2 regions of the Streptococcus toyakuensis genome follow, and region 1 is predicted to be linked to the other one. Evidence: predicted binding sites of a transcription regulator. Region 1 holds the regulator's gene; the other holds the start of a gene.

What was found. Region 1 encodes Rex, which represses fermentation and respiration genes when NADH is low (regulators of the CRP and FNR family bind a similar motif). Its sites were predicted from a motif close to TTGTGAANTANTTCACAA; they were not measured.
Region 2: STYK_RS04910 (formate/nitrite transporter family protein) is a predicted target of Rex. The motif match lies at 3,089-3,106, and genes of this name have one in related genera.

Annotation. Positions count from the first base shown of each region.
Region 1 covers NZ_AP024523.1:1,199,684-1,207,319, reverse strand. Annotated here, with positions in the region: gene pcrA (DNA helicase PcrA) at 119-2,410, shown strand; gene radC (RadC family protein) at 2,453-3,133, shown strand; gene STYK_RS06230 (gamma-glutamyl-gamma-aminobutyrate hydrolase family protein) at 3,130-3,819, opposite strand; gene STYK_RS06225 (redox-sensing transcriptional repressor Rex) at 3,837-4,478, opposite strand; gene STYK_RS06220 (DUF4649 family protein) at 4,561-4,776, opposite strand; gene STYK_RS06215 (DUF1831 domain-containing protein) at 4,784-5,131, opposite strand; gene STYK_RS06210 (cysteine desulfurase family protein) at 5,136-6,251, opposite strand; gene STYK_RS06205 (ribose-phosphate diphosphokinase) at 6,261-7,220, opposite strand; gene STYK_RS06200 (CYTH domain-containing protein) at 7,332-7,636, opposite strand, start outside.
Region 2 covers NZ_AP024523.1:967,540-975,175, forward strand. Annotated here, with positions in the region: gene gyrA (DNA gyrase subunit A) at 1-2,245, shown strand, start outside; gene STYK_RS04905 (class A sortase) at 2,245-2,988, shown strand; gene STYK_RS04910 (formate/nitrite transporter family protein) at 3,131-3,928, shown strand; gene STYK_RS04915 (O-acetylhomoserine aminocarboxypropyltransferase/cysteine synthase family protein) at 4,076-5,356, shown strand; gene STYK_RS04920 (DUF2130 domain-containing protein) at 5,452-6,726, shown strand; gene STYK_RS04925 (hypothetical protein) at 6,896-7,636, shown strand, end outside.

The DNA of each region.
Region 1 (7,636 bases):
GCTCATTTTTTATCTAGATATAAGAAGTTGCCTTCTACACGTAACCAGTCTAGGTAAAGATATTTTCCCTGAATTCTGATATAATAGAAATATTGACTTCAAGAGTAAGGAAGAGAAGATGAACGCATTATTAAATGGAATGAATGACCGTCAGGCTGAGGCGGTGCAAACGACAGAAGGCCCCTTGTTGATCATGGCGGGGGCTGGTTCTGGAAAGACTCGTGTTTTAACCCACCGTATTGCTTATCTGATTGATGAAAAGCTAGTCAATCCTTGGAATATCTTGGCCATTACCTTTACCAACAAGGCTGCGCGTGAGATGAAGGAGCGTGCCTATAGCCTCAATCCAGCGACTCAGGACTGTCTGATTGCGACCTTCCACTCCATGTGTGTTCGTATTTTGCGTCGCGATGCGGACCATATTGGCTACAATCGTAATTTTACAATTGTCGATCCAGGAGAGCAGCGAACGCTCATGAAACGCATTCTAAAGCAGTTGAACTTGGATCCGAAAAAATGGAATGAACGGAGCATCTTAGGGACTATCTCCAATGCTAAGAATGATCTGATTGATGATGTTGGCTATGCTGCCCAAGCTGGCGATATGTATACGCAAATCGTAGCCCAGTGTTATACAGCCTATCAGAAAGAACTGCGTCAGTCTGAGTCTGTTGACTTTGATGATTTGATTATGCTGACCTTGCGTCTCTTTGATCAAAATCCTGATGTCTTGACCTACTATCAGCAGAAGTTTCAGTACATCCACGTTGATGAGTACCAAGATACTAACCATGCCCAGTACCAACTGGTCAAACTCTTGGCTTCACGCTTTAAAAATATTTGTGTGGTTGGGGATGCGGACCAGTCTATCTACGGTTGGCGTGGTGCGGATATGCAGAATATTTTGGATTTTGAGAAAGATTATCCCCAAGCCAAGGTTGTTTTGTTGGAAGAGAATTACCGTTCAACTAAAACCATTCTCCAAGCGGCCAATGAGGTTATTAAAAATAATAAAAACCGCCGTCCTAAGAATCTCTGGACTCAAAACGCTGATGGGGAACAAATCGTTTACTATCGTGCCAATGATGAGCTAGATGAGGCTGTATTTGTAGCCAGAACTATCGATGAACTTGGTCGGAGTAAAAACTTCCTTCACAAGGATTTTGCAGTTCTTTATCGTACTAATGCGCAGTCCCGTACTATTGAGGAAGCCTTGCTCAAGTCAAATATTCCTTATACCATGGTTGGCGGAACAAAGTTCTACAGCCGTAAGGAAATCCGAGATATTATCGCTTACCTCAATCTTATTGCCAATTTGAGTGACAATATCAGTTTTGAGCGTATTATCAACGAGCCTAAGCGTGGAATTGGGCCAGGTACAGTCGAGAAAATTCGTGACTTTGCGAATATGCAAGACATGTCTATGCTAGATGCTTCAGCCAATATTATGTTGTCTGGTATCAAGGGGAAAGCAGCCCAATCTATCTGGGATTTTGCCAATATGATTCTGGATTTGCGGGAGCAACTGGACCAGTTAAGCATTACTGAGTTGGTTGAGGCCGTCCTAGAAAAAACAGGTTACGTCGATATTCTTAACGCCCAAGCGACCTTAGAAAGCAAGGCTCGTGTAGAAAACATCGAGGAGTTCCTCTCTGTGACGAAAAACTTTGATGACACCTCTGATGGGCCAGAAGAAGAAACTGGTCTGGATAAACTGAGTCGTTTTTTAAATGACTTGGCCTTGATTGCGGACACAGATTCAGGTAGTCAGGAGACATCAGAAGTGACCTTGATGACCCTGCATGCTGCCAAAGGTCTCGAGTTTCCAGTTGTCTTTTTGATTGGGATGGAAGAAAATGTCTTTCCACTTAGTCGTGCAGCTGAGGATTCAGATGAATTGGAAGAAGAGCGCCGTCTAGCCTATGTAGGTATCACGCGTGCAGAGAAAATCCTCTATCTAACAAATGCCAACTCGCGCCTGCTTTTTGGTCGTACCAACTACAACCGTCCCACTCGTTTTATTAACGAAATCAGCTCGGACTTACTTGAGTATCAAGGTCTGGCTCGTCCAGCAAATACAAGCTTTAAGGCATCTTATAGCAGTGGCGGCCTTGCCTTTGGTCAAGGCATGAGCTTAGCCCAGGCCCTTCAAGACCGTAAACGCAGTGCTGCCCCAAGAACTATCCAATCAAGCGGTCTTCCATTTGGTCAATTTACAGCTGGAGCAAAATCAGCTTCTAGCGAGGCAAATTGGTCCATTGGTGACATTGCCCTCCACAAGAAGTGGGGAGAGGGAACCGTTCTGGAAGTTTCAGGTAGCGGTGCTAGGCAGGAATTGAAAATCAATTTCCCAGAAGTAGGTTTGAAAAAACTTTTGGCTAGTGTGGCCCCAATTGAGAAAAAAATCTAATTTTCCATCCTTCTCACGAATAATAAAGTGAGGAGGATTTTTATGTACAGTATTTCATTCCAAGAAGATTCACTATTACCAAGAGAAAGACTGGCCAAGGAAGGAGTTGAAGCGCTCAGTAATCAAGAGTTACTAGCTATTTTACTCAGGACAGGAACACGTCAAGCTAGTGTTTTTGAAATTGCCCAGAAAGCCTTGAACAATCTTTCAAACCTAACGGATTTGAAAAAAATGACCCTGCAGGAATTGCAGAGTCTGTCTGGTATCGGCCGTGTTAAGGCCATAGAATTACAAGCTATGATTGAACTGGGCCATCGTATTCATAAACATGAGACCCTTGAGATGGAAAGTATTCTCAGTAGCCAAAAGTTGGCCAAGAAGATGCAGCAGGAATTGGGGGACAAAAAACAAGAGCACCTGGTGGCGCTCTATCTCAATACTCAAAATCAAATCATTCATCAACAGACCATTTTTATCGGTTCTGCAACTCGCAGTATAGCTGAACCTAGGGAGATTCTTCATTATGCTATTAAGCATATGGCGACTTCACTCATTTTGGTCCACAATCATCCCTCAGGAGCGGTAGCCCCTAGCCGAAATGATGATCATGTCACTAAACTTGTTAAAGAAGCCTGCGATCTGATGGGAATTGTCCTCTTGGACCATTTGATTGTCTCTCACTCCAGTTATTTTAGCTATCGTGAAAAGACAGATTTAATCTAAAGTTCATTAACGATATAGTCAAAGAGGTTTTTATCTTTGGGACGATTTTCAAAAAGAAACTCTGGGTGCCATTGGACACCGAGAAAGGCAACATCATCCGTACTCATGACAGCTTCAATGATACCATCTTTAGGATCATGAGCCGCAATCTTTAAATTTGGTGCTAAATCCTTGATGCTCTGATGGTGGAAGGAGTTGATATGGGAAATTTCTCCATAGATTTCTCGGAGAACAGTATCAGGTTCTGTCACCAAGCGTTGAGTTGTGTATTCGGCAGAACAATCCTGCCAATGGTCTTCTATATCTTGGTACAAAGTTCCACCCATGGCAACGTTAAAGAGTTGGGTACCACGGCAGACAGAAAAAATTGGCTTTTTCTGTTTAATAGCTTCCTTGATGAGGGCCAGTTCGAAGATATCTCTTTGAAGGTGGTAGTCATCGCTATCAATTGTTTTTGGTTCACCATAGAATTTTGGATCAACATTTTGCCCACCTGTCAAGATGAGCTTGTCAATCATACTGATATAGTGGCAGGCCATTTCTTGATCACCAATCGGTAGGATGATGGGAATCCCTCCAGCGTCTTTAACGCCTTCCACAAAGCCTTTTGCTGCGTAGCTCATCATGATGTCATCATCTGGATGAGTTTTTTCGTTTCCTGTTATCCCAATAACTGGTTTTTTCATAAAATGATTTTCGCTTTCTAATCCTCTTTTCGCATGAAGTAGAGGAGGGTTTGGAGTTCACTTGTCAAATCGACATACTGAACGACCACATCTTTTGGTAAATGCAGATGGACTGGTGAAAAACTAAGAATTCCTTTCACACCAGCATCTACCAAGAGATTAGCAACCTCTTGTGACTTAACACTGGGAACGGTCAGGATAGCAGTCTTGACATCGGCATCCTTGATTTTATCCTTGATTTGAGAAATTCCGTAAATGGGAATCCCGTCAGGAGTTTGGGTACCGACTTCAGGATGGTCATCTAGGTCAAAGGCCATGATAATCTTCATCTTGTTACGTTCGTGGAAGCGATAGTGGAGAAGGGCATGGCCCATATTTCCAATACCAACCAGCATGACATTGGTGATAGAGTTATCATTGAGTAAATCGGCAAAAAACGTCATGAGTTTTTTGACATCATAGCCAAAACCACGACGACCTAGTTCACCAAAATAGGAAAAATCACGACGTACGGTCGCTGAATCAATACCGATAGCCTCTGCAATTTGCTTAGAGTTGGCACGTTCAATCTTTTCTGCATGAAATCTCTTAAAAATTCGATAGTAGAGAGAGAGTCTTTTCGCTGTAGCTTTTGGAATAGCAAACTGTTTATCTTTCACAAAATCACAACCTTTCTATTCTTCTATTTTATAGAAACATTGTGAAAAAATCAACAAAAACAAGAAAAAACTAAGAAAAATCTTAGTTTTGATGTAAAAAGTCTGTATGTGATAGAAAACGGTAGAGGTCTCCGACCAGACCCTGATAAATTTTCTGGCTATTAAAAGTCAGAGAAGTTACATAAAGTGTATCTGGCAGGGTCACACATCCTGACAAAGCCAGCATGAGAGCTTCATAATCCTCATACTTGAGTGTACGCTCTACATGATAGCTGTCCTTATAGGTCAATTCAAACATATGGGACCTATCTTTCTGATTTTGTAAAGACACCACGTTCTACCAAGCTATCCATGAGGAAGTAGAATTTTTCCTGATGAATGTGGTGGTCTTCTGATTTGAAAATATCAACTAGACGAAGACCAAACTTGTCAGTGATATTGATTTTAGCCCCTGTAAGTTCCTTGTTAATGATGATTTTGAGTTGGAAGCCTTCACCGCTGTTTGGCACTTTTTCCAAAAGGCGAGTCAATTCATAGTTACCAACCTTAGTCTCAAAAAAGGTGTTATCTTTGAGGGTGAATTTTTTAACAGAAGGGCTAAGAGTGTAGTCGTAACGACAATTTTTTAACTGAATGGTTTTTTCAAATGCCATATGGCTAACCTCCGATAATTTCTTTTAAGGTTTTTGCGAGGGTTTGTAGGTCTTCAACAGTATTTTGTGGCGACAAACTGATACGAACGGATTCCTTCAAGCGTTCTGAATTTGCCCTGTACATGGCTTCAAGAACATGGCTGGATTGGACAATGCCTGCCGTACAGGCTGAGCCAGTAGAGATAGAAATTCCAGCCAAATCTAGCCGAAGGAGTAAAAGGTCATTTTTCTGATCAGGAAATCCAATATTGAGAACATAAGGGAGATGATGTTGTCCTCTATTCACGTAATACTGAATTCCTTCTAGCTCTGCAAGAAAGGCAGTTTCTAGATTTTGTACATGTTGGAAATGTTCTTCCTGTTTTTCTAGGTCTTCTTTTAGGGCTGCAACCATACCCACGATGGCAGCTAGATTTTCAGTTCCGGCTCGTTTTTTCTGTTCTTGGTCTCCGCCATGAAGATAGGAATCAAAATCCATGCTAGATGCGTAGAGAAAACCGATTCCCTTAGGACCATGGAACTTGTGGGCAGAAGCAGTGAGAAAATCAATGCCCAATTCTTCTGGGTGTATAGGGATTTTACCAATAGCCTGAACTGCATCGACATGATAGGCGGCTGGGTGTTGCTTGAGTATTTGGCCAATTTCAGCAATGGGCAGTAGGTTTCCAGTCTCATTATTGGCAAACATGGTAGAAACCAAAATCGTATCGTCACGTAAGGCCTCTTGAATTTGCTGGGCGGTGATTTCTTGATTTTCTGGCTGGATAATGGTTGCTTCAAACCCAAAGTGTTGAACCAAGTAATCAATGGTTTCAAGGACAGCATGGTGCTCAATAGCAGTTGTGATAATATGTTTTCCTTGTTCTTGGTGACGAAGGCAGTAACCAATGATAGCAGTATTGTTGCCTTCGGTTCCACCAGAAGTGAAAAAGATATGTTGAGGTTTTGTCCCCAGTAACTGAGCTAGTTCCTGGCGGGCTTCTCGCAAGAGTTTGCCAGCTTGACGACCATGCCCATGAATACTAGAAGGGTTTCCGTGGGTTTCTTGCATAACCTTGGTCATCGCTGAAATAGCAACTGCTGACATGGGAGTCGTTGCAGCATTGTCCAAATAAATCAAAGAATCACCTTATTTCTTTTTGTTGTAGGCAAAGAGTGGGCTGACTGGTTTTCTTTCGTGGATACGGACGATAGCATCACCAATTAACTTACTAGCAGTGATGTAGCATACGTTTTTAGGAGTTTTTTCTTTTGTTGCTACTGAATCAGTCACAAGAATTTCCTTAATATTAGTATTGTCAAGAAGTTCAGCAGCTCCTTCGACGAAGAGGCCGTGGCTAGAAACAGCATAAATTTCTGTAGCCCCTTCACGTTCAACGATTTTAGCAGCTTCAGAGAAGGTACGTCCTGTATTTAAAATATCATCAATCAAGATGGCTTTTTTACCTTCAACATCACCGATGATATAGCCTTCGTTGCGAGTTGCATCGTCTTGAGGGTAGTCGATAATGGCGATAGGAGCATCAAGATATTCAGCCAAGCTACGGGCACGTTTTACCCCTGAATTTTTAGGGCTAACAACAACAACATCTGAGCCAAGTAAGCCCTTATCGCAATAATGTTTTGCAAATAGGGGAACTGTGAAGAGGTTGTCAACAGGAATATCAAAGAAGCCTTGAACCTGAACGGCATGTAAATCAAGTGTAAGGATGCGATCAACACCAGCTTTAACCAGCATATTAGCAACAAGTTTCGCTGTAAGTGGCTCACGAGGTGAAGCGATGCGGTCTTGACGTGCATAGCCAAAATATGGAAGGACAACGTTGATACTGTGGGCACTTGCGCGCACACAAGCATCAACCATGATTAACAATTCCATTAGGTGGTTGTTAACAGGGAAACTTGTTGATTGGATGATGTACACATCATAACCACGGACACTTTCTTCGATATTTACTTGGATTTCTCCGTCTGAAAATTGACGTGATGATAGTTTTCCAAGTGGGACACCAACAGCTTGAGCAATTTTCTGTGCAATCTCTTGGTTAGAGTTGAGTGCGAAAAGTTTCATGTTTTTTCTATCTGACATTATAGACCGTCCTCTGTAAACTTTTTAAATCCTAGTAATATCTGCCTAGCCTATATGAACTGGGATTTTTGTATTTTATCTTTTCTATTCTACCAAAAAATAGAGATTATTTCAGCTATTTTTCATGCTTTTGACAAATCGGACCAATTTTGAGGGAGCTTTTTGATAATCAATCTGATTTTCCTCTAAAAATTGTTGGAAATCCTGTTTCCCTTGCTCGTGATTTTCAACTTCAAGCTCTAATTCGTAATCTGTAATATCAAAGTACTGACTTTCATCCAGCGCCATGAGACCAATAGCTGATTGCATTTCATAGCGAAGTGTCGTTAGACAACCAAGAATCTGCCATTCACTAGTTTTAATACCATGTTTCGCCAATTCATCCAGTACTAGTCCTTGAGGAAGTTCTTCCTTGC
Region 2 (7,636 bases), 230 kb from region 1:
CCACCCACACGGGGATTACTCTATCTATGAAGCCATGGTCCGTATGGCTCAATGGTGGAGTTACCGTTACATGCTTGTAGATGGTCATGGGAACTTTGGTTCCATGGACGGTGATGGTGCTGCCGCCCAGCGTTACACTGAGGCACGTATGAGCAAGATTGCTCTGGAAATGCTTCGTGATATTAACAAAAATACAGTTGATTTCGTTGATAACTATGATGCCAATGAACGTGAACCCTTGGTCTTGCCAGCACGTTTTCCTAATCTTTTGGTTAATGGAGCAACTGGTATTGCGGTTGGGATGGCAACCAATATTCCACCTCATAACCTTGGTGAAACCATTGATGCAGTGAAGTTGGTCATGGACAATCCTGAAGTGACCACTAAGGACTTGATGGAAGTCCTGCCTGGACCAGATTTTCCAACTGGTGCTCTTGTTATGGGGAAATCAGGTATCCATAAGGCTTATGAGACAGGTAAAGGTTCTATTGTTCTTCGTTCTCGTACTGAAATCGAAGAAACTAAGACAGGGCGTGAGCGCATCGTTGTAACAGAATTTCCTTACATGGTTAATAAAACCAAGGTGCACGAGCATATTGTTCGTTTGGTTCAGGAAAAACGCATTGAGGGGATCACAGCAGTACGTGATGAATCAAACCGTGAAGGTGTTCGATTTGTTATCGAAGTCAAGCGAGATGCCTCTGCCAATGTTATTCTTAATAACCTTTTCAAGATGACCCAGATGCAAACCAACTTTGGTTTCAATATGCTTGCTATCCAAAATGGTGTGCCGAAGATTTTATCCCTTCGTCAGATTTTAGATGCTTATATCGAGCACCAAAAAGAAGTGGTTGTTCGTCGGACACGTTTTGATAAGGAAAAAGCAGAAGCACGTGCGCACATCTTAGAAGGTCTCTTAATTGCGCTAGACCATATCGACGAAGTGATTCGCATCATCCGTGCTAGTGAAACGGATGCGGAAGCACAAGCTGAGTTGATGAGTAAGTTTAAGCTTTCTGAACGTCAAAGTCAAGCCATCCTAGATATGCGCCTTCGTCGTTTGACAGGATTGGAACGCGATAAGATTCAGTCTGAATATGATGATCTCTTGGCTCTGATAGCGGATTTAGCAGATATTCTAGCTAAACCAGAACGTGTTTCTCAAATCATTAAAGATGAATTAGACGAAGTCAAGCGTAAGTTTGGCGATCAACGTCGTACTGAATTAATGGTCGGTGAAGTCTTAAGCCTTGAAGATGAGGACTTGATTGAAGAATCAGATGTCTTAATTACGCTTTCTAACAAGGGCTACATCAAACGTCTGGACCAAGACGAATTTACCGCTCAAAAACGTGGTGGTCGTGGTGTTCAAGGTACGGGAGTTAAGGATGACGATTTTGTTCGTGAGTTAGTGTCAACTAGTACTCATGATCACTTACTCTTCTTTACAAATAAAGGCCGTGTCTATCGCCTGAAAGGCTATGAAATTCCTGAGTATGGTCGTACAGCCAAGGGCTTGCCGATTGTCAATCTTTTGAAATTGGATGAAGGCGAAAGTATTCAAACCATCATCAATGTCGAGTCTGAACGCAGTGATGATGCTTATCTCTTCTTCACAACCCGTCATGGTATTGTGAAGAGAACCAGCGTCAAGGAATTTGCTAACATTCGTCAAAATGGACTTAAAGCACTGAACCTCAAAGATGAAGATGAGTTGATTAATGTCTTGTTGACGGAAGAAGATACAGACATTATCATTGGTACCAAGTTTGGTTATGCAATTCGCTTTAATCAATCAGCCGTTCGTGGAATGAGTCGTATCGCTACGGGTGTGAAAGGTGTTAATCTCCGTGATGGGGACACAGTTGTTGGTGCTAGTGTGATTACAGACCAGGATGAGGTTCTGATCATCACTGAAAAAGGATATGGTAAGCGCACCGTTGCGACTGAATATCCAACAAAAGGTCGTGGTGGTAAAGGGATGCAAACTGCTAAAATTACTGAAAAGAATGGTTCCCTTGCTGGTCTTATAACAGTTAAAGGCGATGAAGATTTGATGATTATCACTGATACAGGTGTCATGATTCGAACCAACGTTGCCAATATTTCACAAACAGGTCGCTCAACTATGGGAGTTAAAGTGATGCGCCTGGACCAAGATGCTAAAATTGTAACCTTTACTACGGTTACAGCGGCAGAAAAAGAAGAAGTTGGGGCAGAAAACGAAACAGAAGGTGAAGCATAATGTCTCATAAAAAGAACAAAAAGAAAACAAACCGTAAAAATTTACTAATCAATATCCTGGCAGGATTTTTAATTCTCTTGTCACTTGCTTTGATTTTCAATTCAAAAATTCGTGATATGTTCATGGTGTGGAATACCAATAAATACCAAGTCAGCCAGGTATCAAAAGAAAAATTAGAAGAAAATCAAGATACAGAAGGAAATTTTGACTTTGATTCAGTAAAAGCTATCTCGTCAGAAGCTGTCTTATCCTCACAATGGGATTCGCAAAAATTGCCAGTTATCGGTGGAATTGCTGTCCCTGAGGTAGAAATTAACTTGCCTATTTTTAAGGGACTGGATAATGTCAATCTCTTCTATGGAGCTGGTACAATGAAGCGTGATCAAGTGATGGGGAAAGGAAACTATTCCCTTGCGAGCCATCACATCTTCACGGCGGAAAACGCCAGCCAAATGCTCTTTTCTCCATTATCACGCGCTAAAAATGGGATGAAAATTTATCTTACTGATAAGGATAAAGTTTATACCTATGAAATCCGTGAAGTGAAGCATGTGACTCCAGATCGCGTTGATGAGATTGATGACCGTACTGGAGTTGATGAAATCACACTTGTAACCTGTGTTGACTATGATGCGACAGAACGTATTATCGTAAAAGGTGACTTGAAAGATACAAAAGATTATTCACAAACACCTGAAGAAATTCTAACAGCTTTCAATCAACCATATAAACAACGTTATTAAAGATAAATCAGTAAAATCTTAGGTTTTACTGATTTTTTATAGATTGAATTTCAAAATAAACTGTTATGAAATACAGAAAACGTTTCCTTAATTCTAAAGTTTGTGATATAATTATCAGGTAAAAAAATTTTAGGAGTTTATTATGGTTTCTTCAGAATTTATCTCAAAGATTGAATTTGCTTGCAAGAAGAAGGAAAGTCTTTATAGTCAAAGCAAATTTAAGTATGCGATTCGTTCTATGTTCGCAGGTGCATTTTTAACCTTCAGTACTGCTGCTGGTGCAGTTGGGGCTGACTTGATTAATAAAATTGCACCAGGTAGTGGACGCTTCCTCTTCCCATTTGTCTTTGCTTGGGGCTTGGCCTACATTGTTTTCTTGAATGCTGAGTTGGTAACATCAAACATGATGTTCTTGACTGCTGGTAGTTTCTTGAAAAAAATCTCTTGGAGAAAAACAGCTGAGATTTTACTTTACTGTACCTTATTCAACCTTATCGGAGCTTTAATAGCAGGTTGGGGCTTTGCTCATTCGGCAGCCTATGCAAATCTGACACACGATAGTTTCATCTCAGGGGTTGTTGAGATGAAGTTAGGCCGTTCAAATGAATTAATCTTGCTTGAGGCGATTTTGGCAAATATTTTCGTAAATATTGCGATTCTTTCATTTGTTTTGGTCAAAGATGGTGGTGCCAAACTTTGGCTCGTTTTATCAGCAATTTACATGTTTGTATTCTTAACAAACGAGCACATCGCTGCGAACTTTGCTTCTTTTGCGATTGTAAAATTCAGTGTTGCTGCGGATTCAATTGCTAACTTTGGTGTTGGAAATATGCTTCGTCACTGGGGTGTAACCTTCATTGGGAACTTCATTGGTGGTGGTCTTTTGATGGGTCTTCCATACGCCTTCCTCAATAAAAACGAAGATACTTATGTAGATTAAGAAAATGAGCACGATTAAGTCGTGCTTTTTTCCTTTTTAAAATAAAGTAATAGCTATTTCTTATATCAAAATATAGAAAACTGATATTGGTAAACTATAACTTAAGGTGCTACAATATCCTTAATCAAACTATTTGGAGGTCGTTTTATGACTCGTGATTTTAAATTTGAAACCTTGCAACTACATGCTGGTCAAGTTGTGGATCCAGCCACCAAGTCTCGTGCAGTACCAATTTATCAAACAACATCCTTTGTTTTTGATGATACGCAGGAAGGTGCGGATTTGTTTGCCTTGAGAAAACCAGGAAATATCTATACTCGTATTACCAATCCTACAACAGCGGCCTTTGAAGAAAGAATCGCTGCTCTTGAAGGTGGTGTTGGAGCTCTTGCAACCGCATCAGGTATGGCAGCAGTGACTTATACGATTTTGGCTCTTGCCCATGCTGGTGACCATGTAGTGGCTGCTTCGACTATTTACGGTGGAACTTTCAATCTTTTGAAAGAAACTCTTCCTCGTTATGGTATTACAACAACCTTTGTCGATGTTGATAATTTGGAGGAAGTAGAAGCAGCTATCAATGACAATACCAGGCTTGTCTTGATTGAAACCTTGGGCAACCCCTTGATTAACATTCCAGATTTGGAAAAATTGGCAGAGATTGCTCATAAAAATCAGATTCCACTTGTTTCCGACAATACCTTTGCAACACCTTACTTGATTAACGTCTTTTCTCACGGTGTTGATATTGCCATTCACTCTGCGACTAAATTTATCGGGGGTCATGGTACGACTATTGGTGGAGTGATTGTCGATAGCGGGCGTTTTGACTGGGCGGCTTCAGGAAAATTCCCTCAATTTGTTGAGGAAGACCCAAGCTACCACAATTTGAGCTATACTCGTGATGTGGGGGCAGCAGCCTTTATTATCGCTGTCCGTGTTCAATTGCTTCGTGATACAGGGGCGGCCTTGTCACCATTTAATGCCTTCCTCTTGCTACAAGGACTTGAAACCCTTTCTCTTCGTGTGGAACGCCATGTGCAAAATGCTGAGAAAATTGTTGATTTCCTTGTCAACCATCCTAAGGTAGAAAAAGTCAACTATCCAAAACTTGCTGATAGTCCTTACCATGCCTTGGCTGAGAAATATTTGCCAAAAGGTGTGGGTTCCATCTTTACCTTCCATGTCAAAGGTGGGGAGGCAGAAGCACGCAAGGTCATTGATAATTTGGAAATCTTCTCTGACCTAGCAAACGTAGCAGATGCTAAATCACTTGTTGTCCATCCAGCAACAACCACTCACGGTCAATTGTCAGAAAAAGATCTGGAAGCTGCAGGTGTCACACCAAACCAAATCCGCTTGTCAATCGGTCTTGAAAATGTAGAAGATTTGATTGAAGACTTGCGCTTGGCCTTGGAAAAAATTTAAAGAAAAAGAAGATAAACAGTGGGTTTCGACTCACTGTTTTTGATTTTCCCTCAGGCATGATATAATGGTTACAGAAGTCTAGAAAGAGGAACGATATGAACGAAATCAAATGCCCCAACTGTGGGGAAGTCTTTACAGTAAATGAAAGTCAGTATGCCGAACTTTTGTCCCAAGTGAGAACAGCAGAGTTTGATAAGGAATTGCACGATCGGATGAAGCAGGAACTGGCCTTGGCTGAGCAAAAGGCCATGAATGAACAACAGTCTAAACTGGCTCAAAAAGACCAAGAAATTGCGCAATTACAGAGCCAAATCCAAAACTTTAATACAGAAAAAGAATTGGCCAAGAAAGAGGTTGAACAGACAAGCCATCAGGCTTTATTAGCAAAGGACAAGGAAGTACAGGCCTTGGAAAACAAATTAGCTACCTTGCGTTTGGAGCATGAAAATCAACTGCAAAAGACACTTTCTAACCTAGAAAAAGAACGAGATCAGGTCAAAAATCAGCTCCTTTTACAAGAAAAGGAAAACGAGCTTTCTCTTGCTTCTGTTAAACAAAACTATGAAGCCCAGCTTAAAGCAGCAAGTGAACAGGTCGAGTTTTATAAGAATTTTAAGGCTCAACAATCGACAAAAGCTATCGGGGAAAGTCTGGAACAGTATGCAGAGAGTGAGTTTAACAAGGTCCGTAGTTTTGCCTTTCCCAATGCCTACTTTGAGAAGGATAACAAGGTCTCTGCGCGTGGGTCTAAGGGGGACTTTATTTTCCGTGAATGTGATGAAAATGGGGTCGAGATTATCTCCATTATGTTTGAGATGAAAAATGAAGCAGATGGAACAGAGAAGAAGCACAAGAATGCAGATTTTTACAAGGAATTGGACAAGGACCGTCGGGAGAAGAACTGTGAATATGCCGTTTTGGTGACCATGCTTGAGGCCGATAACGATTACTTTAATACAGGGATTGTTGACGTCAGTCACGAGTATGAAAAGATGTATGTGGTCCGTCCTCAGTTCTTTATTCAGTTGATTGGGCTTTTGCGAAATGCGGCTCTTAATTCCCTTAAATACAAGCAAGAGTTGGCCTTGGTTCGCGAACAAAATATTGACATTACGCATTTTGAAGAAGACTTAGATGCCTTTAAACTAGCCTTTGCTAAGAACTATAACTCAGCTTCGACTAACTTTGGCAAAGCTATCGATGAAATTGACAAGGCCATCAAACGCATGGAAGAGGTCAAGAAATTCCTAACCACATCTGAAAACCAACTTCGCCTTGCAAACAACAAATTGGAAGATGTTTCCGTCAAAAAATTGACACGTAAAAATCCAACCATGAAAGCTAAGTTTGAAGCTCTGAAAGGGGAGTGAGATTATCTTAAAAACAGGAGTGTTATATGAAAAGAACTATAGAAATTATTAGAACATGGTCAGCTGATAAAATTGAATTAATTTTTCTTAAAAGCTGGAGCTACTTTGCTAGCTCATTTAGCTAGTTTGTTTGTATAAATTAGTTTGTAATTTTTTATAGGAGTTTTTTATGTTAGATAATATTTCTAAGAATATCTCGAATTGGTCATCAGGTCGAATTTGCAGTATACTGGAGGTTTTTATTTTATTTTATCTACGTTGGATAATTATAGCAACAGCAATTAGTTTATTATTCGTAAAATCAACCGTCTTGACTACATTATTGCTTATATTTCTAACATTACTGACTATTATCGTTGTAATAACTCATTTTTTAGTAAATCACGTTGCAGAAGTTATTTTATACGAGCAAGTGAATTTTATAAAATATATTTCCCTTTTAACTGAAACTTATGAAAGGCGTCCTGATAATAGAACAGGGAATTTAAATGCATTAAATCTGGGTTTAGCAAGGTGTGCTTTCTATCAAGGGAATTTTAGTGAGGCAATCCAATATGCTGAACGAATAAGTGTTAAAAGTTCTAAATTGAATTTGAAACGTATTTATGAACTAAACATCGTATTTATAGAATCATTATCATACCTTTATTTAAGGGAGAGAGATGAAATTTCTAAACTTTTAGTATCTTGCGATTGGGAAAAAATTAAAAGAATTGATAAAAATAGAATGTTGGATTTAATTGAACCAGTATCAAAAATACTCAATGGAGAAGTTACAGACTACTTCGACACCACCGAACCAGAAAATAAGTTGGCTCGAATCATGTTTTCTTATTATGGCGCTCTCAATGCCCAATTAAAAGGAGATGAAGCTCGTGCTCGTAGTTTGTTTGAAAGCATAGCCCATGAA